4 regions of the Paenibacillus sp. CH40 genome follow, and region 4 is predicted to be linked to each of the others. Evidence: riboswitches for the same ligand, from Rfam matches in the RefSeq annotation. Region 4 holds a riboswitch; each other region holds the start of a gene.

Region 1 (7,274 bases), on a different contig from region 4:
AGCCACTAATGCGCGGAATTTGCACCCGTGCCGCCTGTGGCGAGATGTGCGGGTCCAGACCGGAGCCGGAGTTCGTAATCAGGTCCACCGGAACCTGACTGACGGGTACATCCGGGTTATGCTTCTGCCAATCCGCAATAGAGTCCTTGACTCGCTGTATCAAGGCCGGATTCGACGGCGCGTAGTTGCTTGAGCCTGAACCAGCCCCATTGTAATCAACGCTCGATACCCGACCTTGGAAAAACGCCGAATCGGCAAAGGACTGTCCAATCAGTTCGGAGCCGACCACCCGTCCCTCTGCGTCACGGAGCATACTGCCGTTTGCTTGCTGCGGAAACAGAACCTGCGCTACTCCTGTACTGACTAGCGGATATGCCAAACCACACAAGAGAATCATCAGCACCGATGTTCGCAAAGCCACTCCAATAACTGTACTTCCTCGCATCTCTTGTCTCTCCGGTTGTCCTTCCGACACTGGCCCGGTCCCTGTACGTTTGTTATGACCTTGCCCGCCAGATTCGGCTTTTTCGTGCGCAGCAAATCTGCGTCCAGACATCATCCGATAAAAACCACTCATGTCGTTCACCCTTTCTGCGCTAAATCCACAAATGCACCAGCAAATCAATGGCCTTAATACCGACAAACGGTACGACCATACCGCCCAGACCGTAAATCAGCAAATTCCGTCCCAGCAGGCGATCCGAGCTCATCGGCTTATACTTCACGCCCTTCATGGCCAGCGGAATCAGAAGCGGAATAATAACCGCGTTAAAGATCAGCGCCGACAAAATAGCGGACAGCGGGGAGCCAAGCCCCATGACGTTCAAAGCGCCCATTTGTGGAATGGCCAGCATGAACATCGCCGGGATGATGGCAAAATATTTGGCAACATCGTTCGCAATGCTGAACGTTGTCAATGCTCCGCGCGTCATAAGCAGCTGCTTGCCGATCGCGACCACCTCAATAATTTTGGACGGATCGGAATCCAGGTCCACCATATTAGCTGCTTCTTTGGCCGCGACTGTGCCGCTATTCATGGCCAGACCGACATCCGCTTGCGCCAGCGCAGGTGCATCATTGGTGCCGTCTCCGGTCATGGCAACCAGCTTACCCTGTTCCTGCTCACGGCGGATAACCGCGATTTTGTCCTCCGGCTTGCTCTCAGCTACAAAGTCGTCCACACCCGCTTCTCGTGCAATTGTAGCTGCTGTCAGCGGATTATCTCCGGTACACATAATCGTACGGATACCCATTTCCCGGAGCTGATCAAACCGTTCCTTCATGCCTGGCTTCACTGTATCTTTCAAATAAATAATGCCGTATATCTGATCATCCAGCGCGACTGCCAGCGGTGTACCTCCTTCAGAGGCTACCTGATTCGCTTTTTCCTCCAGATCGGCTGGAACACTGCCGTTTTGCGATACGATCCATTGCCGAACAGAATCCACCGCGCCCTTGCGTACCTTTCGTCCATCGGCCAGATCCAGACCACTCATCCGGGTCTCTGCCTTGAATTCGATAAAGGTTCCACCTGCAGCTAAGGATGCATCCAACGTATGCTCCTGTTTGCGCATCAACTCAAGAACCGAGCGACCCTCAGGCGTCTCATCCTTCATTGAGCTTATCGCTGCCCACTTCACTAACTCTGCCTTCTCCACGCCCTCTACAGGCACAAATTCGCTCGCCATCCGGTTCCCGAAGGTGATTGTGCCTGTTTTATCTAGAATCATCGTGTTGATATCCCCAGAAGCTTCTACCGCCTTGCCTGACATGGCCAGCACGTTAAACTGGGTGACCCGGTCCATACCGGCAATCCCGATAGCTGACAGCAGTCCTCCAATCGTGGTTGGAATCAGACAGACTAGCAACGAAATCAGCACAGGAACAGGCAAATCAATGTTAAAATGACGGGCAATCGGCGCTAGCGTAACCACTACAATTAGAAAAATAATCGTTAAGCTAATCAGCAAAGTGTTCAGTGCAATCTCATTCGGCGTTTTTTGCCGCTGTGCGCCTTCCACGAGCGAAATCATTTTATCAATAAATGTCTCGCCCGGCTCTGTCGTAATCCGCACCTTAATCCGGTCACTGACCACTCGCGTCCCGCCGGTTACCGAGCAAAAGTCACCACCCGATTCCTTGATGACCGGAGCCGATTCGCCCGTAATTGCAGATTCATCCACCGAAGCCAGACCTTCAATGACCTCACCATCGCTTGGGATCATTTCGCCCTGGGAGACAATAACCACGTCCCCCTTACGCAATTCGGTTGAGCTAACCACCTGAATGTCATTTCCGATGAGTTTGTTAGCTTGCGTATCCTGCTTGGATTTTTTTAAAGAGGCAGCTTGTGCCTTACCCCGCCCCTCCGCGAGCGCTTCGGCAAAATTAGCAAAAAGCAACGTAAACAACAGAATAACAAACACGGCCAGGTTAAAGCCCATTTCCTTGCCAGTTCCAAAATAACCGGGAAGCAGTAACATGAGCAGCACGACCAATGTACCGATCTCCACGACGAACATGACAGGATTTTTCATCATAATCATCGGATTTAATTTTATAAAGCTATCCTTGATCGCATGCTTCAAGATGCTTCTGTCCAGCATGTGTTTGCGTTGTTCCTTCATGATCAAACACCCCGTTCATCCATTCTCATTTTCTTCTTCACATGGTCAAAAATTCAGCAACAGGTCCCAATACGATGACGGGTAAAAAGGTCAACGCACCAATCAGCAGCACGACCCCGATCAGAATGGCTCCAAATAACTTGTTGTCCGTGCGCAGTGTCCCCGTCGTCACCGGAGTCGGTGCTTTGGCATTCAACGAAGCCGCCACAGCCAACAATGCAATCATAGATACATATCGTCCGAAGAACATAACCATCCCCGTTGTCATGTTCCAGAATACGTTGTTATCCGAAAGACCTTCAAATCCCGAACCGTTATTTGCGGCAGATGACGCATATTCATAGAGCACCTGAGTCAACCCGTGATAGCCAGGGTTAGTGACCGCATCGTATCCCCAATGACTCATAAACGCAAGTGCAGTTGGGGCGAGAATGAGAAACGGATGTACCAAAATGGCAATCGCGATCAGCTTCATTTCCTTGCCTTCAATTTTCCTCCCCATAAATTCCGGAGTTCTCCCGACCATCAGTCCGCATATAAACACACCCAGAATCGCATACATCAGCATATTCATCAGCCCGACACCCTTGCCGCCAAAAATGACGTTTAGCATCATTTCTCCCAAAGCAGCCATGCCACCCAGTGGGGTTAGTGTATCATGCATATTATTGACCGAACCTGTCGTTGCCGCTGTTGTGACCGCAGTGAATAAAGCCGATTGTCCAATGCCGAAACGAACCTCTTTCCCTTCCATGCTTCCCTGAGAAGCATCCACACCCAGTGTCTGGATTAACGGATTACCTGTCTTCTCAGACACATACGTAATGGATAGAAAAATAAGAAACAATACCATCATGGAGCTAAAAATAATCCAGCCCTGCTTACGATTACGGGCAAACAATCCAAAGGTATACGGCAACGAAGCCGGCATTACCCACATTGCCAAAATTTCCAGCACGTTCGTCCAAGGACTTGGATTTTCAAATGGATGCGCAGAGTTAGCTCCCGCATAACCACCCCCGTTTGTCCCCAAATGCTTGATGGACTCCAGAGAAGCAATGGGTCCCATAGAAATCTGCTGCTGTGTTCCGCTCAGCGTCGTAAGATCCGCCGTAGGCTGTAGCGTCTGGGGTACCTTCAATCCAACCAGCACCAGCGTAAGCACAAAGGCCAGCGGCAGGAAAATTCTTATGATGGCTTTAATAAAATCTTGAAAGAAATTGCCCATTCCTTCACCGCGCCGCGTCAATCCTCTCATAAAAGCCGCAGCAACCGCAAAACCGGAAGCAGCCGAAGTGAACATCATCATCGTGACGAACGCCATCTGTGTCAGATACGTAAGCCCGCTTTCTCCACTATAATGTTGGAGATTCGTATTCGTCATAAAGCTGATTACCGTATTAAAAGCTAGTGATGCTTCCATATTACTGTTTCCCGCCGGATTACCAGGAAGCATTCCCTGTAAACGCAACAGCAAGTAGCTGATCGCCACAAGCACGACATTCGTTGCAATGAAACTCATAACATACGTAGTCCAACGCATGCTCTCCAGCTTCTTCAATCCTACTATCTTATAAATCAGCTTTTCTGTTCCGCCAAAAATCCGATCCGTCCGATTGGGTTCATTCGAGAATACATGATACATATAGGTGCCCACTGGCTTTACCAAGAGCAGCAATATGACGATCACAATTCCAATTTGAAGCAGCTCCATCCTCTATTCCTCCTTCAAAATGCTCCTGCGTTTGGAACAACAGACCTGCTTCAGAGCACCAAACGTGTGCACACGTTTGCGGAAACCTGCTACCTATGATGCTAAATATTCAGATCTGTTGTTCCCGCCCGCTCTATCCCCTATAGCTGACTAGAACTTTTCAGGGTTCAGGAGCGCGTAGATTAAATACATAAACACAATAGCCGTAAGCCCAAGTATAACGATCATCCTCTTCGTCCTCCTTTAGAGGTCTGCGCATCACACCAGCGTACAAACAGCAGTATCACTCCATAACTCACAGCCATGACGAGCAGCATGTATATATCCATCATGTTCATACCCTCCGTATCGGTCCTCAGATCGCCATTCTTATTTCATCATAAAATCATAAAACAACTATGTTATAAGTGCTTATCCGTTCAGCAGAAAACCCACCTCTCCGTTCAATGTGTAGATCACATGGTCCGCTCCCAATCCTCGATAAATTCCTTGTGGATTACAGCCGTGCGTAATAACATAGATCGATTCCGATGTTAGCGGCCGACATATTTGCAGGAAACGGCAAGTCAGATTCAAGCTGTTCTCGAACAAATACACACTACCAATTTCTTTTTTTGGAAAATTACATTTTCCCGCTTGCATGGTATTGATGCGGACAATGTGCTCCACACCCATTTTTTTGAGCTGTCGTTCCTCCTGAGCGCTATTCGTCAGAACTGCAAACGCCAATTTTTTGAAAATAAGCAATTTCACAAAACTTCTGCCCGCTTCATTCGGTGCAGTGACAATAATTAACCGACCTTCCATCAGTAGCTCCTCTCCCGGTATAAAAAGACAACAAAAAGAAGCCGAAGGAAAAAGGCTTTCCTCCGGCTTCTTACATATCCATGATAAAATAAACCATGGCTGCACACGGCGGTTTGTTGCCTCTCCCTGTACGCTTACGAGGTTAGCTGTCGGATTCGGACGTGAGAGTCGCCCTATTTCTGGCACTTGACCGGAAAATTCACCCCATGAGACACACGGCAAGCCGTACAGTCTCGATTGGTTCCCCCGCTTTTGCAACTGCAAAATTCAGCGCTATAGACATTTCGTTGTTGCTTCATTCAAGTTAATTTGAAATTACGTCTTGAATCATACACCCGCGCATGGAAGACTGTAAAGCTCAACTGCGGGGTTATAAATCGGCCTTTAGAGCATAGAAGATTAATAATAACGCTTACAACGCAACTATGCTTCTCACAGCTCACTCAATCTCTGTTTTTCATCCCTTTTCGAAAATGACAAGCATGTCAATATTGGCGTAGGGTAGAGCGTTTTTGGCCTTTTTTTGTAAAAAGAGAAGAAAATACGCTATATGTACCAGCTAAACACCGATTGAACCCACTTTTATAAGAAGAAACACCTTAATTCGCTCCATTTGCAGTGCGATTTACTGTTTTGAACAAAATACGATTTTACAGCGGCTAAAGGCTTAATACAGCTTTTCCAGACTTGCAACCTTACTTTGAATTGCTTACAATTTAATTGCTGAATATTGAATAAGGAGAGATACTATGACCGTTTATGAATATGATGCGCAAACCCTGCAAGGGAAACCAATTCCGTTATCCACATATAAAGGGAATGTTCTGCTTATTGTGAACACAGCCAGCAAATGCGGGTTAACCCCCCAATACAAAGCGTTACAAGAGCTATATGACCAGTACCATGAACTGGGGCTCGAAATTTTAGGATTTCCCAGCAACCAATTCGCCAAACAAGAGCCAGGTTCCAGCGAGGAGATTTCCGAGTTTTGCCAGATCAATTATGGTGTTACCTTTCCGATGTTCGCCAAGACAGATGTCAATGGCGATCAAGCGCACCCCTTATTTCGCTACCTGACCCAAACAGCTCCGGGGGTATTAGGGTCCAAAGCGATCAAATGGAATTTTACTAAATTCTTAATTACACGAGAAGGTAACGTATTTAAGCGCTATGCACCGCAAACCACTCCAGATAAGCTGGCGGGAGATATAGAGAAGCTTTTGCAGCAAAACTGATATTCTTCTTTATCACAGTTATTAAAACAAAAAAAGCATCCCTTCACGTAAACCGTGTCAGGATGCTTTTTCAACTAGGTCTTGCATATAATGCGGTCGAGAGGACTCGAACCTCCACGGGCGTACGCCCACTACCCCCTCAAGATAGCGTGTCTGCCATTCCACCACGACCGCAAATCATAATGTATTGAGGCAACAGATTTATTATACTCTCTCATCAACTATTTGTAAACACAAATATAATAATTATTTTATATGTTATTTTATCTAACATATATGAGCAATAATAATATTTAATTTGACAAAAAGGCTACCAAAATGTAAATATATATTACATACATTTCGAATTTTTTCGTTATCCCTAAGTAAAGAGTAAAATAATATAACATAAGGATTCACTTCGAGGAGGCGAACCGCCCTGCATAAAGGCAACCGTTTGCTGAACTATGCATTATTGTTGGACCCTTCCCTACCTGTTGGTGGCTTCACCCGTTTTAACGGACTGGAGAAACTATTCCGCAACGGACATTTGAACAGTCTACAAGACCTGGAACATTACATGCTGGATGATTTGTATCCTCAATTTACAACCGTTGACGGCATGGCTATCAAAAGTCTGTATGTCGCCATCCAGCAGAATGACGGTTGGCGAATCGCTCTCATTGATAAGATGCTGCATACCCAACGTCCCTCATTGCAGCATGTGAAGGAGTTGCGTCTATCCGGTCAGCGTCTACTTAAGCTCGCTAAGGCTCTTTATCCTTGGCTTGAATTTGACCAGTTGGAATCTATACTCATTCAATACAATGCAATTGGCACACTCGCTACCGTTCACACCTGGATTAACTTCCTCCTCGGAAACGATGTAGAACAGACCATTCACGGCTATCT
Region 2 (7,274 bases), on a different contig from region 4:
GACGTATTCTTTGGCAGATATCCGCATAAGCACAGGCATATCAGCAGGAAGAACCTCTTTAACAGCATGTATGACCTCAACACCGAACAGTGACAAATCCTGCCCATATTCATCTTCTCTGGTATTTGTTAAAGGCGAATGAAATTGATGGATCAGATAGCCGTGAGCGCCATGTATCTCAACCGTATCAAAACCGGCTTCCACCGCGCGGCGCGCGCCTTCTTTGTATGCCTGGACCAATTCCCTGACTTCAGCTGTCTTTAAGGCGTGCGGCTTTTTAAAGCGTTCGCTAAAAGGAATCGTGGACGGACCCACAGGTTGCTCAGCATCTTCAGCCTTGCGTCCAGCGTGGCCTAGTTGAATACCAATCTTGGCACCATACTTGTGGACTTCCTCTACAATCTTACGATATGCAGGAATATGTTCGTCACTCCAAATACCCAAATCACGATCCGTAATACGTCCATCTGGATGGACCGCTGTCATTTCCACAATAATAAGTCCAGTGCCTCCTACTGCCCGGCTCACATAATGGACATGATGCCAATCCGTTGGATTTCCGTCCTTGGCCTCCACGCTGTATTGGCACATCGGGGGCATGACAATCCGATTTTTTAAAGAAAGCCCCTTTAATTGATAAGGAGTAAACAAGTCGGTCACTTTTATCCATCCTTCCTTCAATTCCATGTCTGTATAATTATGAATTGCATCCCCATTATACACCAGCTGTCACAGTATACCGAATTCGTTGTAAGGCTAAAACTTGCGAAAATGCTCCTGTTTTCGGTCATGTTTAAGAGAATATGTACGATTAGCTCCATCATCTTCATTGATAATCGTTTCATCGTGGACTTCTTTTTCAGTCGTTTATGAGCCGAACATTGGTTACCAGCATATTTTTAATAAGACAGGTACATAATAGTCGAGAGCACCACTTGGTACCACTGCACGGAAAGGGGGGGATACATATGCCGTACAGGGGAGTGTTGCCATGCTTGGCACTGTTACTAGCATTCTCAAGTTTACCCGTTCACGCGGATGCGCCTCCCAACACCGGAACGCCCCATCCCAAGGAAGCAGCTGTTGCTTCTTCTGTACTTCAGAGCACAGATCGAGCAACTCCTACATTAGCAATGCTGCGTAAAAAACATGCAGACATTTTTAAAATGTGCGGCCCACACACCCGCCAAATTGCCCTAACCTTTGATGATGTGCCCGATTCTAGGTATACGCCACAAGTTTTGGACGTATTACACGCCAATGGCATCAAAGCCACCTTTTTCATCGTCGGTCACCGTGCGGAAAAGCATCCGGGGATCATACGCCGTATTATCCGTGAAGGCCATGCTATAGGAAACCATTCCTATACTCATCCAGATTTTAGGAAGGCCACACCAGAACGCTTTCGCAACCAGATTACAAAAACAGAACGTATTTTACAAGCAAGCGCAGGTTTTCGCCCCAAGTTGATTCGTCCACCCTACGGTGAAATCACGGAGCCTCAAATCCAATGGGCACGTCGTCATGGCTATATGATTGTCAATTGGAATGTAGACTCTCTCGATTGGAAGGGATTAAGTAAAACACAAATTCAGCGCAATGTGATCCCAGCTACCGGGCCTGGCTCTATTATTTTAATGCACGCAGGTGGAGGTCAAAGTTCCAACTTGCAAGGCACTGTCCAAGCTCTGCCGGGCCTAATTCACTCTCTAAAAGCTAAGGGATACAAATTTGTGACAGTCCCCCGGCTACTCCACACATCGGAACGGAAATAACCATATGTTTATGATTGAGCTGCAAGCTAAAGCAACGTAAAAAGGCTGTCTTACCAGCAGAAGTTTTCTGCTCGTCAAGACAGCCTTTTTTATGGATAAGACCTGATAAGAGTCCGACCTAGTTATATGCGGTAGGATACAGACATTAAGTTTACATAATATATATTATGTTTAATTAAACCGTATATACGTACAATGCTATTTATCAATAACGTACAGCTTCACATTTTGAAATCCAAAGTCGTTCACAAATGATTTGTTGCCAGGAATAAAGATATCAATCCGCTTTCCTGTAATGGCGCTACCCTGATCGCGAGCGACAGCTACAAAAGAATGATCCGGCAAACCTGGGTGGGAATAGCCTGTAACCAGCACTTTCGTGCCCATCGGAATGACGTTCGGGTCTACCGCAATCGTACCTAGTTTAAGCGGATTGCCGTAGTAGTCCACTGCTCCCCATTTACCATTCTCGTCGGCTGCGGCAGAATACGCTGAAGCCTTAACGTCAACTATTTTGCTATAGTTGAATGTTTTGCCCCACGCTTCAATCGTTGGCCCCTCATTCGCTGGTGCTTTCTCCGTAAGAAGCTGCGGCTTCGAATCCGAAGCTGCCTTCACACTTTTTTCGCCAGGCACCTTAATTTGCAGACCTGCATATATATTGTTGGAAGCAATGTTTGGGTTCGCCTTCGTTAGCTCGTCTACCGATACTCCATAACGTTGAGCAAGCAAAAAGAAGGTATCGCCCTCTTTGGCAGTGTGAAGCGAAGCAGCATCCGCTACTCCAGCTGTCTGTGCCAACCCTGCAATAGCTGCGGCAAGCACCGCAAATTTCATCGTTTTACCAATATGTTTTAGATGTTTCAAAGATATGTACCTCCTCTGTTATGCCTGCGAAGTTAGCTGTCGGATTCGGACTCAGGAGAAGCCCTATGCTTGTGCAATTCACCCCTAGGCATATTCCACATCGTCTTTATGACGTATCGGAATGACTGCCGTTGTTACGTCCCCCGCACTTCCCATAGTTTGGACCCAGCATTCAGCGTTTGTCATAACCGCATGCTGTCCCGGTAAGTTTTGGCTTACTGCATAATATCACAATTTTGTAACCTTATCCGCATGAAAATGTTGGGAACCTTGAACATCATACTATACTCGTTACAATTTTGTCATCAAGAAATCGATATTTGTTACGAAAGTATGGGGAAATGGTGACAAAAAGAAAAAAAGCCCTCCGTCAAACGGAGGGCTTTTTTTATAGATTATATCAGCACTTCCTTACAATACTTTGGCAAGAAAATCACGGGTGCGATCATGGCTTGGAGTACCAAATACCTGCTCTGGTGTACCTTGCTCCACAATTTGACCGTTATCCATAAAGATGATTCGATCGCCTACCTCGCGGGCAAAGCCCATTTCATGCGTCACGATTACCATTGTCATGCCGCCTTCGGCGAGCTTCTTCATTACATCCAGAACCTCTCCAACCATTTCAGGGTCCAATGCAGAAGTCGGCTCATCGAACAGCATTACGTGCGGCTGCATGGCCAAAGCACGCGCAATCGCAATACGTTGCTTCTGACCGCCAGATAGCTGGTTCGGATAGGTATTCTTCTTATCCTCAAGCCCTACGGTACGCAAGAGTTCTAGCGAAATTTTTTCCGCTTCCTTCCCTGACTGTCTTCTAACCTGTGTTGGGGCAAGTGTCAGGTTCTGCAACACTGTTTTATGCGGGAACAGATTAAAATGCTGGAACACCATCCCCATCTTCTCCCGGGTTACATTAATATTATGGCCACGAGCTGTAATTGGCTCGCCCTCAAACAAAATCTCTCCGTCTGTAGGCTGTTCCAACAGATTCATACAACGCAAAAACGTACTCTTCCCCGAACCACTGGGGCCGATGATGACGACGACTTCACCTTTGGCGATATCTATATCAATGCCTTTTAAAATTTCATTCTTACCGAACGATTTACGCAGTTGTTTAACGGTGATCACTGGCTCTCAACTTCCTTTCCCATAAACCCAGCAGCTTAGACAAGCTGAATGTCATTACAAAATAAATAGCGGCTGCGATTACGAACGGACTTAATCCTTCGTAGGTGATGTTCTTAATGACCTGGGCCTGATACATAATATCCACCATCCCAATGGTCGAAATAATGGATGATTCTTTAATGATCGTAATAAACTCATTACCGATAGCAGGCAAAATAGATTTAAACGCTTGCGGCAAAATGACATGACGCATAGCTTTACCGCGTCCCATACCCAACGAACGGGCAGCCTCCATCTGTCCACGGTCTACTGCCTGGATACCTGCCCGGAAAATTTCAGCCAGATATGCTGAACTATTCAGAGACAATGTGATTATACCAGACTGGAGTGGGGTAAAATTGACACCCAGCGTCAAAGCAACTCCGTAGTGAATGATCATAAGTTGTACCAGCATAGGTGTGCCACGCAGGATCTCCACATAAGTGGTACCTAACCACTCAATGATGCGTATACCACTCATCCGCAGCAAGGATACGATCAGACCAATGATAAATCCAAACAGTACTCCGAGTGCAGACAGCAACAGAGTGTAGCCGATACCCGTAGCGTAAAAACTGCGGTATTTCCAAAAAATATCTACGATGTTATTAGAAGAAACCTGTCGATCTGCAGAGAGCGCGCTCGCTTCTGTGGAAAACTTCTCAATCGACCCGTCCGCTTTCAGGCGAGCCAACGTTTTATTTACAGAGGCAAGCAATTCTGCGTTCCCCTTGCGTATACCTACAGCTGTTTCTGCTCCGGCATCCTCAGGCACGGCCTTGGCAAGTGTTACGGTACCATCTAACGTGTATCCTTTAGCAACCGTATCTTCGATCACAACAGCGTTGATACGCTGGGTCCGCAGCTGGAGTACCAGATCAGATATTTTGTCCAGTGAGGTTACAGTGGCATTGGGTACTTTTTGAGCAATTTCTTCCTGAATACTCCCTTTTTGTGCCCCAATCTTCTCGCCTTTCAAAGTATCCATCGTAGGATATTTGTCTTTATCCTCTGGGCGTACCATAATGACTTGCTTGGAGCGATAATATACATCTGAAAAATCAATGCTCTTTCTCCGCTCATCCGTCGGTGTCATACCGGACAGTACCAAGTCTACACGACCACTTTGCAAAGCAGGCAGCAAAGAGTCAAAACTCATGTCCTCAGGGACCATCTCCGCATCCAAATCTTTGGCGATTTCCTTGGCGATATCCACATCGAACCCAACAATGGTATCCTTACCGTTAATGACTTTATGAAACTCATACGGCGGAAAGTCGGCACTCATGCCCACTACAAGTTTTTTCTGTGGCTTTGCTTCCGTTCCGTATGCAGTGAGCATGGGAAGACCAGTCAACAGCAAGATAACCGCCGACAAAACCAGGGCGGTAAAACGATATGCCTTTTTCAATCTTTTTTTCTCTCCTTAAATTCTTTATAATAAATAAGATTGTGTCATTATAAATGAATATGCATGATTATGCAATGAATGTTATAGTACAATTTCAGCATACCTAACGCAGTACCTACATTACAGTTTATATAAAGGAGTTTTCAGCATGGATTTTAAGCAGACCATTCAAAAGACAATTGAGCAGCATGCCCCACGGTTTAAGGACATTTCGTTATATATTGGCGCAAATCCTGAACTTGGAAACGAGGAATTTCTGGCCGCTGCCCGTTTAAAAGAAGAACTGGTTTTTCACGGTTTTGAGGTCCAGGCACCCGTATTGGGCATAGAAACAGCCTTTATTGCAACTTACAAATCTGCAAAACCCGGACCGGTTGTCGCTTTTCTGGCAGAATATGACGCTCTGAAAGGTCTAGGACACGCCTGTGGGCACCATTTGATATGTATGATGAGTACAGGTGCTGCCGTCGGCCTCAAGTCGATCATCGACGAAACTGGTGGAGAAGTACGGGTATATGGCACACCTGCCGAAGAAACACGCGGTGCAAAGGTCCCGATGGCCGCTGCCGGGTTGTTTGATGATTGCGACATAGCACTTATGACGCATCCTTATGACCATTACGAAAAATCAGGCAAATCACTGGCGATTGATGCTGTACAATTCGAATTTTTTGGTCAATCTGCTCACGCGGCTGCCAGCCCGCACGAAGGCATTAACGCGCTGGACGCTGTGATTCAAACGTTCAATGGCATCAATGCGTTCCGTCAACAAGTAAAAAGTACAGTGCGTATCCATGGGATCATTAACCAGGGTGGGCAAGCAGCCAATATTATTCCTGATTACGCCTCAGCCCAATTTTATGTGAGAGCCGCTACTCGTCAAGAACTGAACCCGCTGACTAGCCGTGTTATTCAAATTGCTGAAGGAGCTGCTTTACAGGCCGGGTGTCGTTTGAAGACCTCCAATTATGAGACTTCTTATAATGAAATGGTCACAAACCGCGTACTTTCCGATGCCTTTACCGCAAATTTGGTGCAGGCTGGCATTTCGCAAGAAGATATAACGGAAGGTGAAGATCACGGCTCCATGGATATCGGAAATGTATCGCTTCATTGCCCTGCTATCCATCCGTACATTCAAGTTATTGACGAGAAGCATGCCTTGCATACACCAGAATTCCGCGATTTGGCGATGCAGGACCGGGCCATGGAGGGAATGCTGCTGGCTGCGAGAACCTTGGCATGGACTGCTTGCGATGTAATCACGAATCCTGAACTGCTAGCCCAAATAAAAAAAGAATTCTCTCTGCTGAATAACGAAAGTTAAATATTAATTCCGTGTTCTTTCAGAAAGGAGTAGTCAGCCATCATGGATAGTATGAGCAGTTTTTGGACGTTGTTTATTGTGGTGGACCTCATCATTTTTTGGTTTATATTCCGTGCAATACGCAGGAACCGGGGAAACAGAAAGACACGGCGCCGGAATGCTTTTTTCCTCAGTTCCCCTTCTCCTTCGTCCCTTACACAGGAGCGTCATCCAGAGATTACAGAGCTGATGCAGCTACTGGAGCAATCCATTCCCGCCTCCTATGCTCATAGCGTAAGGAGTCGTGTAATGGAAGCCCACCCAGAGCTGACGAAGCAAGAATATGATTGGCGCTGGCATGAGCTAAAACGATATTTTATGCTATGCGCGATTATGAATAGAGTGCCTATGTTCAGTAGTGATGTGGATGAATTATGGCACGAAATGTTGATGTTTACCCGCGAATATCAGCAATTCTCGGAAGCTTTTTTTGGTCGTATGCTTCACCATGCGCCCCATTCCGGCGGCTCTAAGCCGATGCCTGAGGAGCGGGCGTGGTTTGACTGGTTGTATGTGGAATGCTTTGGCTGGAACCGCTATAGCGCTAGTTTGTGGGGTACTTTTTTTAATCATCCATTACCGAACGACGAGCTTTCGCGCTATTATAAACTCGCAACTTCGGCGCAGCCAGCAGGTGACCGCTGGAATACGCAGGAGAATACAGCCATTTCACATCAGACCC
Region 3 (7,274 bases), on a different contig from region 4:
TGGCGAAGCCACAGGCAGTGCATTTTCAGAAAAAGGATGTTCGCTATATTGTGAGCGACGTGATTTCTTTACTAGATAGTCAGGCGCACCTGCTGGGCATTGTATTCAATCTTCAGGTCACGGACGAGCCTGCCCTAGTATACGCTGAAGAAAATCAGTTAAAACAGGTATTCATTAATTTACTTAAAAATAGCATGGAGGCTATGAGTAAAGGTGGTATCATCACGATTCATTTGTTCTTGGAGGGAGAAAGCGTTAAAATCTCTATACGGGATCAGGGAGCGGGTATTCCCGCAGAAATGCTGTCCAAGCTAGGAGAACCTTTTTTCACAAACAAAGAAACAGGGACAGGACTAGGACTTATGGTCAGTCAGCGTATTATACAGAGTCATAAAGGCACACTGGATATTGAAAGCATAGAGGGAGAGGGAACGACAGCCCTGGTGCAGCTTCCGATTGCCAAGCCGGAGTAACGGGCTGGGCGCAGGAGGAAGTGTGTTAGTAGAAATGGAGGGTACACAGGTTGCGCATTAACAAGTTTATCAGCGAAACCGGTTTTTGCTCGCGCCGCGAGGCGGACAAGCTGGTAGAGAGCGGCCGCGTGACGATTAACGGCGAAGTGGCTGTGCTGGGTAGTCAAGCGGAAGAAGGCGATGATGTTCGCGTGAACGGCAAGCCACTGCGCGAGAAGTCCGATCACGTCTATATTGCATTGAACAAGCCGGTGGGCATTACAAGTACAACCGAGAGCCACATTAGAGGCAATGTTGTTGATTTTGTGGGGCACCCACAGCGGATATTCCCGATTGGACGCCTGGATAAGGATTCGGAAGGTCTCATCTTACTTACCAATGATGGGGACATTGTAAATAAGATTTTACGGGCAGAAGGCAAGCATGAGAAAGAATATATCGTAACGGTGGATCGCCCTGTCATACCGTCTTTTGTGCAGGGCATGTCCAGCGGGGTGAAAATACTCGGCCAGCGGACGCTACCTTGTGAGGTGACGCGTGTATCTGAGTATGTATTCCGTATTATCCTGACTGAAGGCAAAAATCGTCAGATCCGGCGTATGTGTGCTGCCTTCGGTTATGAAGTAAAAAAACTGCAACGGCTGCGAATCATGAATATTCGGTTGGGGTCCCTTCAGAAAGGTGCCTGGCGTGACCTGACAGAGGCTGAGAAGCAGGAGCTTGGCCAGATGCTCGATTATACGCTTAGCTAATGCCAGAGGGGCTTTGTATAGCCTACAGCGTATGATCCTCGTATATGAAAGTCCAGATTATAGGAAGCACTAAACAAAGAGGCACCAGCTGCATAAAAATGCGGCGGTGCCTTTGTTCATATAACATATGCATAATCAACCTTCATTCGAGCTTGAGGTAGGACTGATGACTTGTGTCCCGTTCTGATATTTGCGGAGAACAGATATTTCAACACGACGGTTTTTGGAGCGTCCTTGACCATCTTGATTGCTTGCCAATGGACGATACTCGCCATAACCGATGGATACAAACTTGGTTGGATCGAGATCTGGATTGAGCAACAAGATACGCAAGAAATTCAGAGAGCGCTTGGCGCTCAAATCAAAGTTGGACGGGAACTGGCTGTTGGAGATCGGTACATTATCCGTATGACCCGATACGATAACATCATAGCCAGGGAACTGCTGGAGCATACTAGAAATAGACTTGGCCAGCTTTCTTGCTTCCGGCTTTACTTCGGCCTGCCCGGATGAAAACAGGGCATTATCACTAATGGTGATCATTAGTTGCGATTGGTTTAGCTTGGTATTCAGCAAGGGGGTCAGGCCGTTATTTTGAATATATTGATCCATCTGTTTTTTAAGCTTTTTTAAATCTTCTTCTTCCCGCTGGGCAAGCTGTTTTTGCAGTTCAGAGGTAGAAGTAGCTTTCGATTTTAAGGGTTGTGATACTTGTTCTTTATTTTTGCCCATATCCATGGATTGTGACGACGGATTCGCAGCTGAGTGATCCAGTACACCAGTGCCGCCACTAAAAGCTGCACTCAGGGATTGAGCCATAGTTTCAAATTTTTTGGCGTCGAGCGAGCTCATACCGAATAAGACAATGAAAAGAGCCAACAGAAGGGTCATTAAGTCGGAATATGGCAACAGCCAGCTTTCGTCAGCATGCTCTTCATGCGGTTCATGTCTCTTTTTACTCACTGGAATCGCCATCCTTCTGGGTCATCGTAGCCCGTTCGGTCGGAGTCAGGAAGATCGTCAGTTTCTGACTGATGGCAATTGTCGATATCCCCGATTGAATGGAAAGCAGACCTTCGACCATCATTAATTTAAGCTCCACTTCTTTTTTGGATAACCGTTTCAGCTTGTTGGACATCGGATGCCACAGGACATAACCTGTAAAAATACCGAGCAACGTCGCAATGAAGGCTGCTGCAATGGCATGAGAGAGCTTTTCCATGTCACTAAGGTCAGCCAGAGCGGCGATCAGACCTACAACCGCACCGAGTACCCCGAGCGTTGGAGCGTACATACCGGCTTGGGAGAAGATCAGTGCGCCAGAGCGATGTCGATCCTCGGTAGCATTGATATCCTCCATCAGAACGTCCCGTACGAATTCCTGATCATTGCCGTCAATAATCATTCGCATGCCGCCACGCATAAAGGGATCGTCGATTTCCTCTACCTTAGACTCCAAGGCGAGCAGACCTTCACGACGGGTAATGGATGCCCACTCGGTAAACGTACCGATGAGCTCTTTGCGGTCTAACAGTTTTTGTTCGGTGAAAATAACCTTGAACAGCTTCGGAATCCGTTTGATTTCTGCCATCGGGAAGGCCATAAATATACTCGCTGCCGTTCCGACGAAAATAATCATGTAAGCAGCGGGATTATTGACCAAATTGACGACCGGAGCGCCTTTTAAGATCATCCCGACGACCAGTGACACAATCCCGAGCACAAGTCCGATAATGGTTGAAATTTGCATGATACACCTCATCCATGAGAATAGATTTTGAATCCTTTCATGCCGCCGGGGTCGTCCTTGCCCCAAGCGCGTCATTACAAGACGGATTATAGTATTTATCGACAAAACTCTCTTTTTTGTTAAGTGCGAATTTCCGGTATAATAAGGTGATTATGTATTGAATAGCGAAACCATTGGAGGAAATGGCATGGGAGTAAAGCATGGGCGTGAGTATGAACAAATTTTGAACGATTTGACAGAGGCTGTGGGGCGCATCCCAGATAGCTATGAATTTTTTGAGATGGAAGCAGAAGATTGGGACAGGCTGGACCCGGCGGGACGTCAGGAAGTCAATGAAGCTTTGGCAGAAGACTTATTTTATGCACTGGGTACAGAGCCCACAATCACTGTAGGGAGTAGCGTTGTGATCTATGAGCCGGAGCAGCATCGCATCTATGTACTTATTGGGGACGAGGAGCTGACGTCAGTCCCTTTGATTTGAGGTCCGTCTTATGGATTTATCAACGGGGCCGTGGTAATATGTACACCAATATATCGTAGTTTTGGCCGTATTTAAGCGGTCGAAAGGCTTCCGTATAAACGGGGAGGAGTTCGTAACATGCCTTTTACACAAGAAGAGATTGAAGCACATCTGGAGAAACTGGAGGGCTGGGAACTGGAAGAAGGACGTTGGATCGTTCGAAAATATAATTTTTCCAGTTTTATGAAAGGGATTGCATTCGTGGATGAAGTTGCCGCTATATCTGAAGCATTCAATCATCATCCATTTATTACGATTGATTATAAGACCGTGACTCTGCGTTTGACCTCTTGGGACGACGGCGGTATTATGGCCGTGGATATTAAGGAAGCCCAACAATATAATGAAGCTTTTGAAAAAATGCGCAGCAGTCATTGAGCTTGTAATGATCTGTCGTATGATGATAAAAGCGCCTTCGCTATACAACATCGTGGTTGTATGCCGAAGGCGCTTTTATCATAGAATCTGGGTTGGGTGCTCGGGACGATATACCATACAATAAAATGGTTTTTTGCCATCAGGAGTCTGGCGTTCATAGGTATCTGTAAGCTCAAATCCAGCCGCCTTGTAGGCCCGGATAGCGCGCCCATTCCAAGTGAGCACCTCTAAATCAATTTCATTCTTCGGGTTGCGTCGTTGAGCTTCCTCTGCAATGGCACGGACAAAATCAGAGCCTTTGCCATGTCCGCACCTGTCAGGATGCATTCCAAGACCTAGCCGGGTCACACCGATCATAGGAAAATATTGAGCAAATCCTGTTAGCTTGTTCTCTTCATCCAGTACGGCAACATATTGCTCTTGGCGAAGCGTGGGACTTCCAAATTCGACTTCAAGCGCCTTCATTTGTTCCCAGGGGAGCCAACCGTATATGTTATAAGGTGGATCATAGTGCCACTCACAGATTGCAGCCGCTTGATGCTCGTCCATCGGTACGATCCGATAGTTGGATATTAAGGCCGGCATGTGTTCCATCCTCCTTTTACACAGGTACTTCAATCATTAACAACAGATTGTAGACAAGTTGCAGAGGAATGGCAAGCGTGTTTATTTCATACCTAAGTCGGGTATACATTCAATAAGAAGGAATTACTGCTCATATGCTCCCCCAGCGGTGACGGTAAAACCGACGATGTTCGCTACAATTGAAACCTTTTGAGGTCTCAGTTCGTCAGTAAAGATAATAATTGCTGATGTTGTGGACATAAAAAACCGCAATTCGATTCCGGCCAGAATCAAATTGCGGCTAGGGTTAGCTTGCTGTGCGTTAGTTATTCTACGTTATCGTCATCAGGAATGTCTGAAGCTACAGAATGGTAAGCGTCTGTGCTCATAATTCTTTTTGCACCGACATAGCGGTTAGCGTAATAATTTTCGTTCAGTGAGCTAACTACTACACCACGTGAAGTCGAGGAGTGGGCAAATTTCCCTTCACCTACGAAGATACCTACATGGGAAATGCCTCTTCCTGTGGTGTTGAAGAACACCAGGTCCCCAGGTCTCATTTCATCGCGGGATACAGAAGATCCCATTTTGAATTGTGATCCAGATTGATGCGGAAGTTTAATTCCCAGTTTGTTGTATACGTACATTGTGAAGCCGGAGCAATCGAATCCCTCGAGTGTAGTGCCTCCGCTTCTGTAGTTCGTTCCTTTGGCATCTTGGATGACCTGGTCCATCTTAGAGTCTGCATATGCACTGCCGCCACCGAATGTAAAAGATGTAAAGGCAATGGCAAGACCCATAGCTGCGATCGTTAGCTTCTTCTTCAAAAAAAATATACCCCTTCCAATGCCTGCGAGGTTAGCTTAAGGATTCGGTAGAAGGTTCCCCTATGACCACTCTGTTGCGAGATCAATTCACCCAAACTGGTTCCCCCGCTTCCTAGGTGCCAGGAATTAGGCTTAACTTAAGATGTGCACCTTGGAGAGCAGTATTCACAGAAACGTTATTTTTGAGATAAAGGTTACAATAAAGATTACAAAGTTGTTACTATCAGTTCACTGCGATTATTGTAACAAAGACGGCTGGCTTTGGCAAATGTTTCATTGCAAAAAGTTACAAAAAAAATCTGCTCCTAATGTCCCAGGAACAGATCTTGTTAACAGTATTCAGTTATGTGTCGTTTGCGCGGGTATGAATCAAGGTTTTTCGACAGACGGAAATGAAGTAAAAAAACATAAAGGCAGGGCTTAGCTTCTACTAGAGATATCGGTATGCCATAGTCTGTACTGCGAACTGATATGCCACAGCCTGACCAGACTAGTAACAAAATGATACGATTGCTGGAGAATGAGCGCCAGCATGCCAGTCCAAATCATCGCCACGGTGCCAAATAGACCGAAGACCAGCAGCACACAAGCACCGAGCAAAAGGGATATACCGACAGCTGGGAGGAGCTGGCGAAAGAAGGCGAGCAGGGACGATAGTATGGCGTGACCACCGACAGTACCCAGTTGCATATACAGGATGCACTGCCGAATGAACCATCCGTATGCCATCCATCCAATGACATAGGGCAATAAATGCAGCAGATAAGAGGAAGATTGAAGTGCTCCTGCTACAATAGGGTAGAGTCTCGGTACTACCCAAAAGGCGGGAAGCAGCAGCAGTCCCAACTCGATGGTGTAATACAACAGCGACGACATGCCATGGCGTTTCATACCCTTGAAAAAGGACAGGCTTTGCGGTTCAGTCGCATCGGTATGCAGACTTTGATATATTCCGGCTCTAATGAAGGGAGTGATCAGTATACGTAGTACAGTCGCCCCTAGTAGTATCCACAAATACACATGTACTTCCCGGCTGTCCATCAGAGCAATCTGACTCTCCATCCAAAATAAGGTCTGTCCCAGCTCGTTTTGACCCTGATCAGGATAACGGAGCAATAGCGGGATAACGGCAGACTGCACCAGCCGATAGAGAAACACCCCCCACAGTAGTCGATACAGAAATAAAATGATAACGATATAGAATCGTATGCGCACCAGCGCCCAGCCCTCTTTTATAACAGTCCGCATCTATAGACACCTCACCATGACAGACTTCCAAGCAGTGTCTCCAACAGCTTGGTTACACTTACACTCCAACGGGTTTGTTGCTTTTCGTCCAATTCGGCTTTTAGGCTATTGTTAATATGCTTGTTCTCCAGTGCAATGGTATATAGGGGATCAAGGGTTACATAGGAAACGGGAGAAGTACTTTTGATCCGAAAAGTTGTGCTTTTGCCCGCGCCGTCCCAAGCCTTGAATATCGTGGTACCATCCTTGAAGGTAAATTGGACAGGGATCTTGGGATAATCCGCCCCTTTTTTGCTGACCGTCACGACTGCTTCATATCCATTCTCCAGCTTGTGGTTTGTGATGTGATCCACTGAAAAGTCCGCCATCTGGCCGTCATATACATACTGTTCAAAATAGTGGCTCCATGAGCGTCCGGTGACTCTCTCCACGATACGTTGAAAATCCAGTGAGGACGGATGCTTAAATCGGTACGTCTGGACGTAGGTCCGCATAATGCGATCCATTTTTTTCATACCCACCTGACGTTCAATGCCCCGTAGTACCAGCTTGCCTCGAGAGTAGGCATTTTGCGCGTACTCAGCAGCTGAGCCGTACTTCCATGACTCACGGTTTAGCGGCTGTGGGGAGGCTACCTGTCCCGATTGTAATGGCAAGTTAGGGGTAAGCCCATATTCTTGCTCCATAAGCCGCTCCTCTGCATAGGAGGTGAAGCCTTCATCCAGCCACGGCTCCTCAAATTCATTATTGGCTACCATTCCG
Region 4 (7,274 bases):
GCAAACCGGAGGTTCGTTTGTTGCCTCCGCTCATTGTATATCAGGAAAATGGGAATTATACTCAGGAAATAAGAGATATCTATGGAGAAGTAAGCAAGGGGGATTCTGTGTGAAAGCAGCTGTACAAAAAAGCTTTAGTACCAGTGAAGAAGAACGGGGAAAGTTGTATCTTGTTGCGACACCTATTGGAAATCTGGACGATATGACCTTTAGGGCGATTAACACCTTAAAATCATGTAGTATTATCGCTGCTGAAGATACACGGCAGACACGCAAACTGCTCACTCATTTCGAAATTACACCGGATATGCTCTTCAGTTATCATGAACATAATAAGGCTGCTAGTGGGCCTGAACTGATACGTTATATAATAGAAGGAAAAAATTTGGCACTGGTTAGCGATGCAGGTCTACCGGCCATTTCTGACCCTGGTTCGGATCTGGTCAAACTGGCACTGGAAGCGGAAATTAGCGTCATTCCTATCCCAGGAGCAAATGCGGCACTATCGGCTTTAATTGCCTCAGGACTGGATACAGAAAGGTTCACCTTCGCTGGCTTTCCACCACGGGAGAAAAAGGACCTAGAGAAGCTGTTGCTATCGTTTCAGGTATCTCACGGCACAATTATTTTTTATGAATCGCCTCATCGTATTGTGAAGACATTGATGGTGTTGAAGGAAACATTAGGTTCACGCAAAGTGGTGCTTGCGCGTGAGCTGACCAAGCTGCATGAGGAATGGGTGCGGGGAACCGTGGAGCAATGCCTTGCTAAACTAGAGGAGAATCCGCCGATTGGTGAATATTGTCTGGTGGTTGAAGGGAAAGACGAAGAGGAAGAGGAACAGGAACGTCAGGCATGGTGGCAGTCTTTATCTTTGGAGTCCCACGTCGCACATTATGAGGCAGAGGGACTCACACGCAAGGATGCAATGAAGCGTACAGCCACAGATCGTTCAATCTCCAAGAGAGATGTTTACAACGCACTCTTATGAATATCTGCCTAAACAAAAAAGGGCCTTCCAACGGTTGGGTTCAAACCGTGGAAGGCAACAAGGAGTATATATGAAAAAGGTTAGAATTAACAATATCTGATAAGTCTATTATATACTAAAATTCTCAGTTTGTCACAGGTGTTGGGATTTCAGAAATGCAATCTTGGCAAACAATTTTTCCTTTGAAGTAAATTACGTTCTCAGCATTGCCGCAGAAGATACAAGCTGGCTCGTATTTTTTAAGCATGATGCGTTCGCCATCAACATAAATTTCCAAAGCGTCTTTCTCTCCGATTCCCAGGGTACGGCGCAATTCGATTGGAATAACAACACGTCCGAGCTCGTCAACTTTTCTTACAATACCAGTGGATTTCATCATAATAAATCAGGCTCCTCTCGCCGTTTAAAATAATATAAGTGTCATGATTCGACAAAATTTTCTCTTTTCTGATATTTACTATACCAACGATTCCCAAAACAGTCAACCTTAAAAATGTAGTAACAGTCTGATTATGCAAAAGTATTTAGATTAAAGAGCTTTACTTGTGTGTATTGCCTTATCTCATTGATGATTTATTCAGTTTGTCGATTTGGAAATGTCGAAAAACTATAATTCGACATATTACGACAAAGAATGTCGAATGAGGGAAACCATTTAGGATTTTATTGTATTTTAATCCATTATTCCGAATATTAAAGGAGCTGATATCTTGCACCAGCCACTCAGTGAAGAAAAAGTTTTTAAAGACCCGGTACATAATTACATCCATGTTCAGGATACTGTGATATGGCGGTTGATCAACACGCCGGAGTTCCAACGTTTACGGCGCATACGGCAGTTAGGAACGTCGTATCTTACGTTTCATGGAGCGGAGCATAGCCGGTTTTCACACTCATTGGGCGTATATGAGATTACGAGAAGTATTATTTCTCAATTTGAACGTGGAGATTTCCCGGATTGGCCGAAGGAGGAAAGACTGGTTGCTCTGTGTGCAGCTCTATTGCATGATGTGGGGCACGGCCCATTTTCTCATTCAATTGAGGAAGCCTTTCATATGAACCATGAGGATTGGACATGCCGCATTGTACTGGGAGACACGAAGATCAACGCCGTGCTACGGCAAGTCGACGAGAAGCTTCCACAAAAGGTGGCTGCGGTTATAGCCAAAACGTATGATAAACCGATTGTTGTCAACCTGGTAACCAGTCCGCTAGATGCCGATCGTATGGATTATTTGTTGCGGGATGCTCACTCGACAGGTGTCAACTACGGCACGATTGATTTGGATCGTATTTTACGACTGCTGCGTCCTCATAATGGGAGAATTGTTGTGAAGGAATCAGGTATGCATGCAGTAGAAGATTATTTAATGTCACGCTACCAGATGTATTGGCAAATTTATTTTCATCCTGTAACACGCAGCTCGGAAATCCTTTTACGTAAAATTTTCAAGCGAGCAAAGGAATTGTTTAAAAACGGATATGAGTTTGGATTTCTGCTGGACCCGTTGCCGGATCTGTTGAAAGGAGATCTTACAGTAGAGCAATATCTGATGCTTGACGAGTCATTAATCCAGACCGTATTTAGCCAGTGGAAACGAGAAAAGGACGAGATTTTAAGTGATTTGAGCAGCCGGTTTATGGACCGTAGATTGTATAAATATGTAGAGATTGAAAATATGGATACAGATACCATTGACAGTATTCGAGAAGCTTTGAAAGAGGCCGGTTTGCACCCTGAATATGATTTTGAAATTGATTTTCCGACAGATCTTCCTTATGATGTGTTTCGGCAGGGTGGCTCGACGGACAACCAGATTTTGCTGCTTGGACGTCAGGGCGAGGTGAGTGAAATATCCGAAGTTTCGGAAATTGTGCGCTCAATAAGTGGTATTCACCGAGGGAAATATCATATGTATTTTCCCCAGAATAAATTGAACGCGGTAAAAGACAGGCTTCCTGCCGAAATAAGGAATTATTTTGTCAAAGAATAGACAACTATATAGAAATGTAAGTAAAAAAAGGAGATGTAAACCTTGGATTTATTCGACACTCATACTCACTTGGATGCGCCACAATTTGACGAAGATCGTGAAGAAGTTATAGCACGTGCTGTCGAATCAGGAGTAACGCGGATGATCAATATCGGATTTAATCGTGAGACCATTCCATCCACCATGAAATTGGCCGAGACGTATGATTTTATTTATGCGGCAGTTGGATGGCACCCACAGGATGCTATTACAATGCAGGAGGGCGATCTAGAATGGATTGCATCGTTATGCAGTCATAAAAAGGTTGTAGCCATCGGGGAGATCGGTCTGGATTATTACTGGGATACATCACCGAAGGATGTGCAGCATCGGGTGTTTCGAAATCAAATTGGTCTGGCTCGTGAGCTCAAGATGCCCATTGTTATTCATAACCGGGATGCACATGAAGATATTGTTAAGATTTTGCGCGAGGAAAAAGCGAGTGAGATTGGTGGAGTCATGCACTCCTTTTCGGGTAGCTGGGAGACAGCCAAAATGGTGCTGGATATGGGATTTCACCTTTCCTTCGGTGGTCCAATAACGTTCAAAAATGCCAAGCAGCCAAAAGAGGTGCTCGCACAGGTGCCGCTGGACCGTCTGCTCATTGAAACTGATGCTCCCTATCTGACGCCTCATCCGTTTCGTGGGAAGCGAAATGAGTCTGCACAGGTGAGACTGGTAGCAGAGGCTGCAGCCCAAATCAAAGGGATTACAGTGGAGGAAGTAGTGTCAATAACGACCCGAAATGCCCTGGAACGATTTTACATTCAATGAAAAAGTGAAGAAATCGATCAAAATAAAGAGATAGACGAAGCTAATCATGAATTTGTTGCAGGAAACTCGAGAATATTACAATATTTTAACCGAATATTTTAAAAAATGTACTTGAAACCTGCTTTACAACATGCATAGAAACAGGATATCATCTTTTCAGTGAATTGTTGTTTGAATGTAAACATCAACAAGTCATTTCATGAACCAGTCTCGCTGAGTCCCTTTTACAGGGAACGGGGGAACCGATATGGCTTACAGTACGTCCGGCGTATGTGCAAGAAGGGAACGTCTCTTCCGCCAGCCGGCTCGACCTAAATTCTTTTCCCGGATGGGATTGAACAGGTGGAGGAGCCGTATTTCGATTTCTTTCTGGGTCTTCGGGGTGAATGTGAAGGCGACCGCCATGAGCGGTTGACCCAAGCTAGGGCGACTCTCTACGTCCGAACCCGACAGCTAACCCCGTAAGCGTAACAAGAGAGAAGCCATCTCGTGCATGAGTTTTCCCGCATATTCACACATGCCGGAAGCCACGAAAGAGCTCTCTAGTCTCTTTCTCTGGCTTTTTTTGTTGTGAATAAAAGAAAATCTGTCATCATACTGTGGTTAAACAGGGGAGGACAGCATGCCGCGAAGACGGGTACATGGTGCAGGACAGTCGTAGTTTGGGCTTGTCTTGTAGAAAATCTGTTATAGTCACGTCAAATCTCAACTATGTCTTACTCCAGACGGCGGGCTATGTAAGGAGGACGGAGGAAATGGGCATTTTCCAAAAAAAGGATACCCATGAGTCACGCTCATCCAGCATGTCTTACGTATTGCGTTGGAAGCAAGAGAATGTGCGCCAGGCTGCTTTGGTTGCTATTTTTCTAATCGCGCTAACGATTATGATTTCAATTCTGATGTACACGCAATCTAAAAAACAAGTCTTTTTTGTCATCGATGGCAAGGCGTCTGCGGTAGAAACCCGGGAATCCATGCTTCAAGATTTGCTGAGCGAGCATTCCATTTCACTTCAGCCGCATGATACAGTTTCCATGCCGCTAAATGGAGCAATACAGGATGGCGATCGCGTAGTCATTAAACGTGCCAATCAGGTTAAAGTATCTTCAGGCAATGAGACGAAAAAGCTGTACACAACAGAAAATACAGTAGAAGGTGCCATTCGTACCTCGGGCTATAAATTATCATCAACGGATAAAGTTTATCCTGCGTTGGATGCCTCTGTTTCGTCTAACATGGACATAAAAATCGTCCGTGTGAAGAAACAGCAGGTCGAACAGAAAAAACAGGTGCCTTATCAGGTCATCAAAACGGCCGATCCGAGTCTTTATAAAGGCGATAATCGGGTCATTCAAAGCGGCAAATCGGGTGTGGTCGTCCAGCACGTTCAAAAGGTATATCATGATGGAAAGTTGGTATCCAAACAGCTGGTTAACAAGGAAGTTGCACAGAACCGTGTGGATAAAGTCATTGCGGTAGGAACGAAGAAAAAACCGGTCGTTCTTGCTGCTTCCGTCGGTCCCAATGATGCGGTTAAGGCAACAACGGTTAGTTCGGGCAGTGCTGTCCGTAAAGCAGGCGTAAATTTTAAATATAGCAAAGTTTTACAAAATGTCTCCATGACGGCGTATTCCTCACAGGAGCCAGGTATCGGTACACGTACTGCATCCGGCGCACGTGTCACGGAAGGACGCACCATCGCGGTCGATCCGAGTATAATTCCAATCGGCTGGTGGGTGTACATCGAAGGGGTGGGCTTCCGTCGTGCGGAGGATACCGGTGGCGCGATTAAAGGCCACAAAATCGATGTGTATTATGAGAGTTTGAGCCGAGCCAACCAATTTGGTCGTAAGCACGGTAAAACCGTATATGTTATCGGACCGGTAAAGCCTGAAATCAACTAAAACAGGTTGTGTATGTTGAGGGCAATGCGATAGTATTAACAACATAGTTATGCCATGCTAAGAAGAGGATATCCTCTTCTTATTTTGTTTTCAAAAGCAGGGAAAGATAAATATAGCTTGCTGTGTAGCAGTGGAGGGAAACGCAAATGATCAAGGAAGTGATCGTGGTAGAGGGCCGGGATGATACGGTGGCCATTCGCCGCGCTGTTGAAGCGGATACGATAGAAACTGGCGGCTCCGCCATTAATAAAATGACGCTGCGTAAAATTGCATTGGCGCAGGAGCGGCGGGGGGTCATCATTTTAACCGATCCCGATCATGCAGGGGAGCGCATCCGTAAGATTATCGCTTCCAAGGTACCCGGCTGCAAGCAGGCCTTTATACCCGAGGCAGAAGCGACGCGTAAAGGAGATATTGGCGTGGAGAATGCCTCACCAGAAGCGATCAGACACGCTCTTGCACGGGTCCATACGACAGTGGAAGGCGCCGACCCGCTGATTGAGTGGGCGGACCTGATTGATGCTGGACTCATCACCCATCCCAATGCTGCTGCACGCCGTATGGCCTTAGGGAATGTGCTGGGTATTGGTTATTGTAACGGAAAGCAGCTACATAAACGGCTCTCTGTATTTCAGATCAGCCGCGAGGAATTTGCCGGGGCGCTGGCACAAATTGAAAGTGAAGGATTGTGATGTCCGTATGACAGGGATTCAAGATATAGCAACACCGCGGCGTACGAAGGAAATTATTCAACGGCACGGTTTTTCGTTCAAAAAGAGTTTGGGACAAAATTTCCTGATTGATCAAAATATTCTCAATAAGATTGTAAATGCTGCTGGATTGGATGAGACGAAGGGTGCACTTGAGATCGGTCCTGGGATTGGCGCTTTGACCGAGAAGCTGGCTCAATCGGCCAAGGCAGTTACCGCTGTCGAGATTGACCAGCGGCTGCTGCCAATTCTCGAAGAGGTGTTGGCCCCTTACGAGCATGTGAAGGTACGTCATGGAGACGTGCTGAAGCTGGATTTGCGAGAGGTGTTCGCAGCCGATTTTGCAGACGTGAGTAAAGTAAGTGTCGTGGCTAATCTGCCGTACTATGTTACCACACCGATTCTGATGAGGCTGCTGGAGGACAAGCTCCCTCTGGAGAATATCGTCGTTATGATCCAAAAAGAAGTGGCTGAGCGCATGGCTGCGTCTCCTGGAACGAAGGATTACGGCAGTCTGAGCATTGCAGTGCAATATTACAGCGAACCTGAATTAGTCTGCACTGTGCCGAATACAGTATTTATTCCCCAGCCAAATGTGGAGTCTGCAGTCATCCGGCTGCGTGTACGGGAAGCCCCTCCGGTGGAAGTGGTGGATGAGAAGCACTTCTTTGAAGTGGTTCATGCTGCTTTTGCCCAGCGTCGTAAAACCATTTCCAATAACTTAAAAAGCCGTTTCTTCACCAAAGAGAACAGGGACACGCTGGAGCCGCTGTTGCAACAAGCTGGTATTGAACCCTCCCGTCGAGGAGAAACGCTAAGTATTGAGGAATTTGCGCGTCTCAGCGCTGTGCTGTTGGAGGCA

The links. A riboswitch is a leader RNA that binds a small molecule or an ion and turns the genes downstream of it on or off. The one in region 4 is predicted to bind cyclic di-AMP.
Region 1: linked by a shared signal. The riboswitch ahead of NLX73_RS14390 (hypothetical protein) and the one ahead of NLX73_RS23270 (resuscitation-promoting factor) in region 4 are both predicted to bind cyclic di-AMP.
Region 2: linked by a shared signal. The riboswitch ahead of NLX73_RS05170 (3D domain-containing protein) and the one ahead of NLX73_RS23270 (resuscitation-promoting factor) in region 4 are both predicted to bind cyclic di-AMP.
Region 3: linked by a shared signal. The riboswitch ahead of NLX73_RS23780 (C40 family peptidase) and the one ahead of NLX73_RS23270 (resuscitation-promoting factor) in region 4 are both predicted to bind cyclic di-AMP.

Annotation. Positions count from the first base shown of each region.
Region 1 is NZ_JANAVQ010000004.1:247,597-254,870, forward strand. It holds gene kdpC (potassium-transporting ATPase subunit KdpC) at 1-577, opposite strand, end outside; gene kdpB (potassium-transporting ATPase subunit KdpB) at 597-2,627, opposite strand; gene kdpA (potassium-transporting ATPase subunit KdpA) at 2,665-4,341, opposite strand; gene NLX73_RS25150 (potassium-transporting ATPase subunit F) at 4,492-4,569, opposite strand; gene NLX73_RS14390 (hypothetical protein) at 4,753-5,148, opposite strand; cyclic di-AMP (ydaO/yuaA leader) riboswitch at 5,264-5,431, opposite strand; gene NLX73_RS14395 (glutathione peroxidase) at 5,898-6,383, shown strand; tRNA gene NLX73_RS14400 (tRNA-Leu) at 6,475-6,557, opposite strand; gene NLX73_RS14405 (urease accessory protein UreF) at 6,820-7,274, shown strand, end outside.
Region 2 is NZ_JANAVQ010000001.1:1,171,333-1,178,606, reverse strand. It holds gene NLX73_RS05180 (NADH:flavin oxidoreductase/NADH oxidase) at 1-660, opposite strand, end outside; gene NLX73_RS05175 (polysaccharide deacetylase family protein) at 969-1,775, shown strand; gene NLX73_RS05170 (3D domain-containing protein) at 1,974-2,642, opposite strand; cyclic di-AMP (ydaO/yuaA leader) riboswitch at 2,649-2,823, opposite strand; gene NLX73_RS05165 (amino acid ABC transporter ATP-binding protein) at 3,054-3,776, opposite strand; gene NLX73_RS05160 (ABC transporter substrate-binding protein/permease) at 3,763-5,226, opposite strand; gene NLX73_RS05155 (M20 family metallopeptidase) at 5,375-6,553, shown strand; gene NLX73_RS05150 (glycine-rich domain-containing protein) at 6,596-7,274, shown strand, end outside.
Region 3 is NZ_JANAVQ010000013.1:44,571-51,844, reverse strand. It holds gene NLX73_RS23815 (PAS domain S-box protein) at 1-473, shown strand, start outside; gene rluF (23S rRNA pseudouridine(2604) synthase RluF) at 524-1,225, shown strand; gene motB (flagellar motor protein MotB) at 1,361-2,188, opposite strand; gene motA (flagellar motor stator protein MotA) at 2,181-2,975, opposite strand; gene NLX73_RS23795 (hypothetical protein) at 3,163-3,456, shown strand; gene NLX73_RS23790 (4a-hydroxytetrahydrobiopterin dehydratase) at 3,574-3,873, shown strand; gene NLX73_RS23785 (GNAT family N-acetyltransferase) at 3,952-4,458, opposite strand; gene NLX73_RS23780 (C40 family peptidase) at 4,764-5,264, opposite strand; cyclic di-AMP (ydaO/yuaA leader) riboswitch at 5,270-5,407, opposite strand; gene NLX73_RS23775 (hypothetical protein) at 5,685-6,512, opposite strand; gene NLX73_RS23770 (M1 family metallopeptidase) at 6,524-7,274, opposite strand, start outside.
Region 4 is NZ_JANAVQ010000012.1:8,970-16,243, forward strand. It holds gene NLX73_RS23245 (tRNA1(Val) (adenine(37)-N6)-methyltransferase) at 1-113, shown strand, start outside; gene rsmI (16S rRNA (cytidine(1402)-2'-O)-methyltransferase) at 110-991, shown strand; gene NLX73_RS23255 (AbrB/MazE/SpoVT family DNA-binding domain-containing protein) at 1,116-1,370, opposite strand; gene NLX73_RS23260 (HD domain-containing protein) at 1,702-2,985, shown strand; gene NLX73_RS23265 (TatD family hydrolase) at 3,028-3,798, shown strand; cyclic di-AMP (ydaO/yuaA leader) riboswitch at 4,000-4,282, shown strand; gene NLX73_RS23270 (resuscitation-promoting factor) at 4,554-5,702, shown strand; gene rnmV (ribonuclease M5) at 5,849-6,394, shown strand; gene rsmA (16S rRNA (adenine(1518)-N(6)/adenine(1519)-N(6))-dimethyltransferase RsmA) at 6,402-7,274, shown strand, end outside.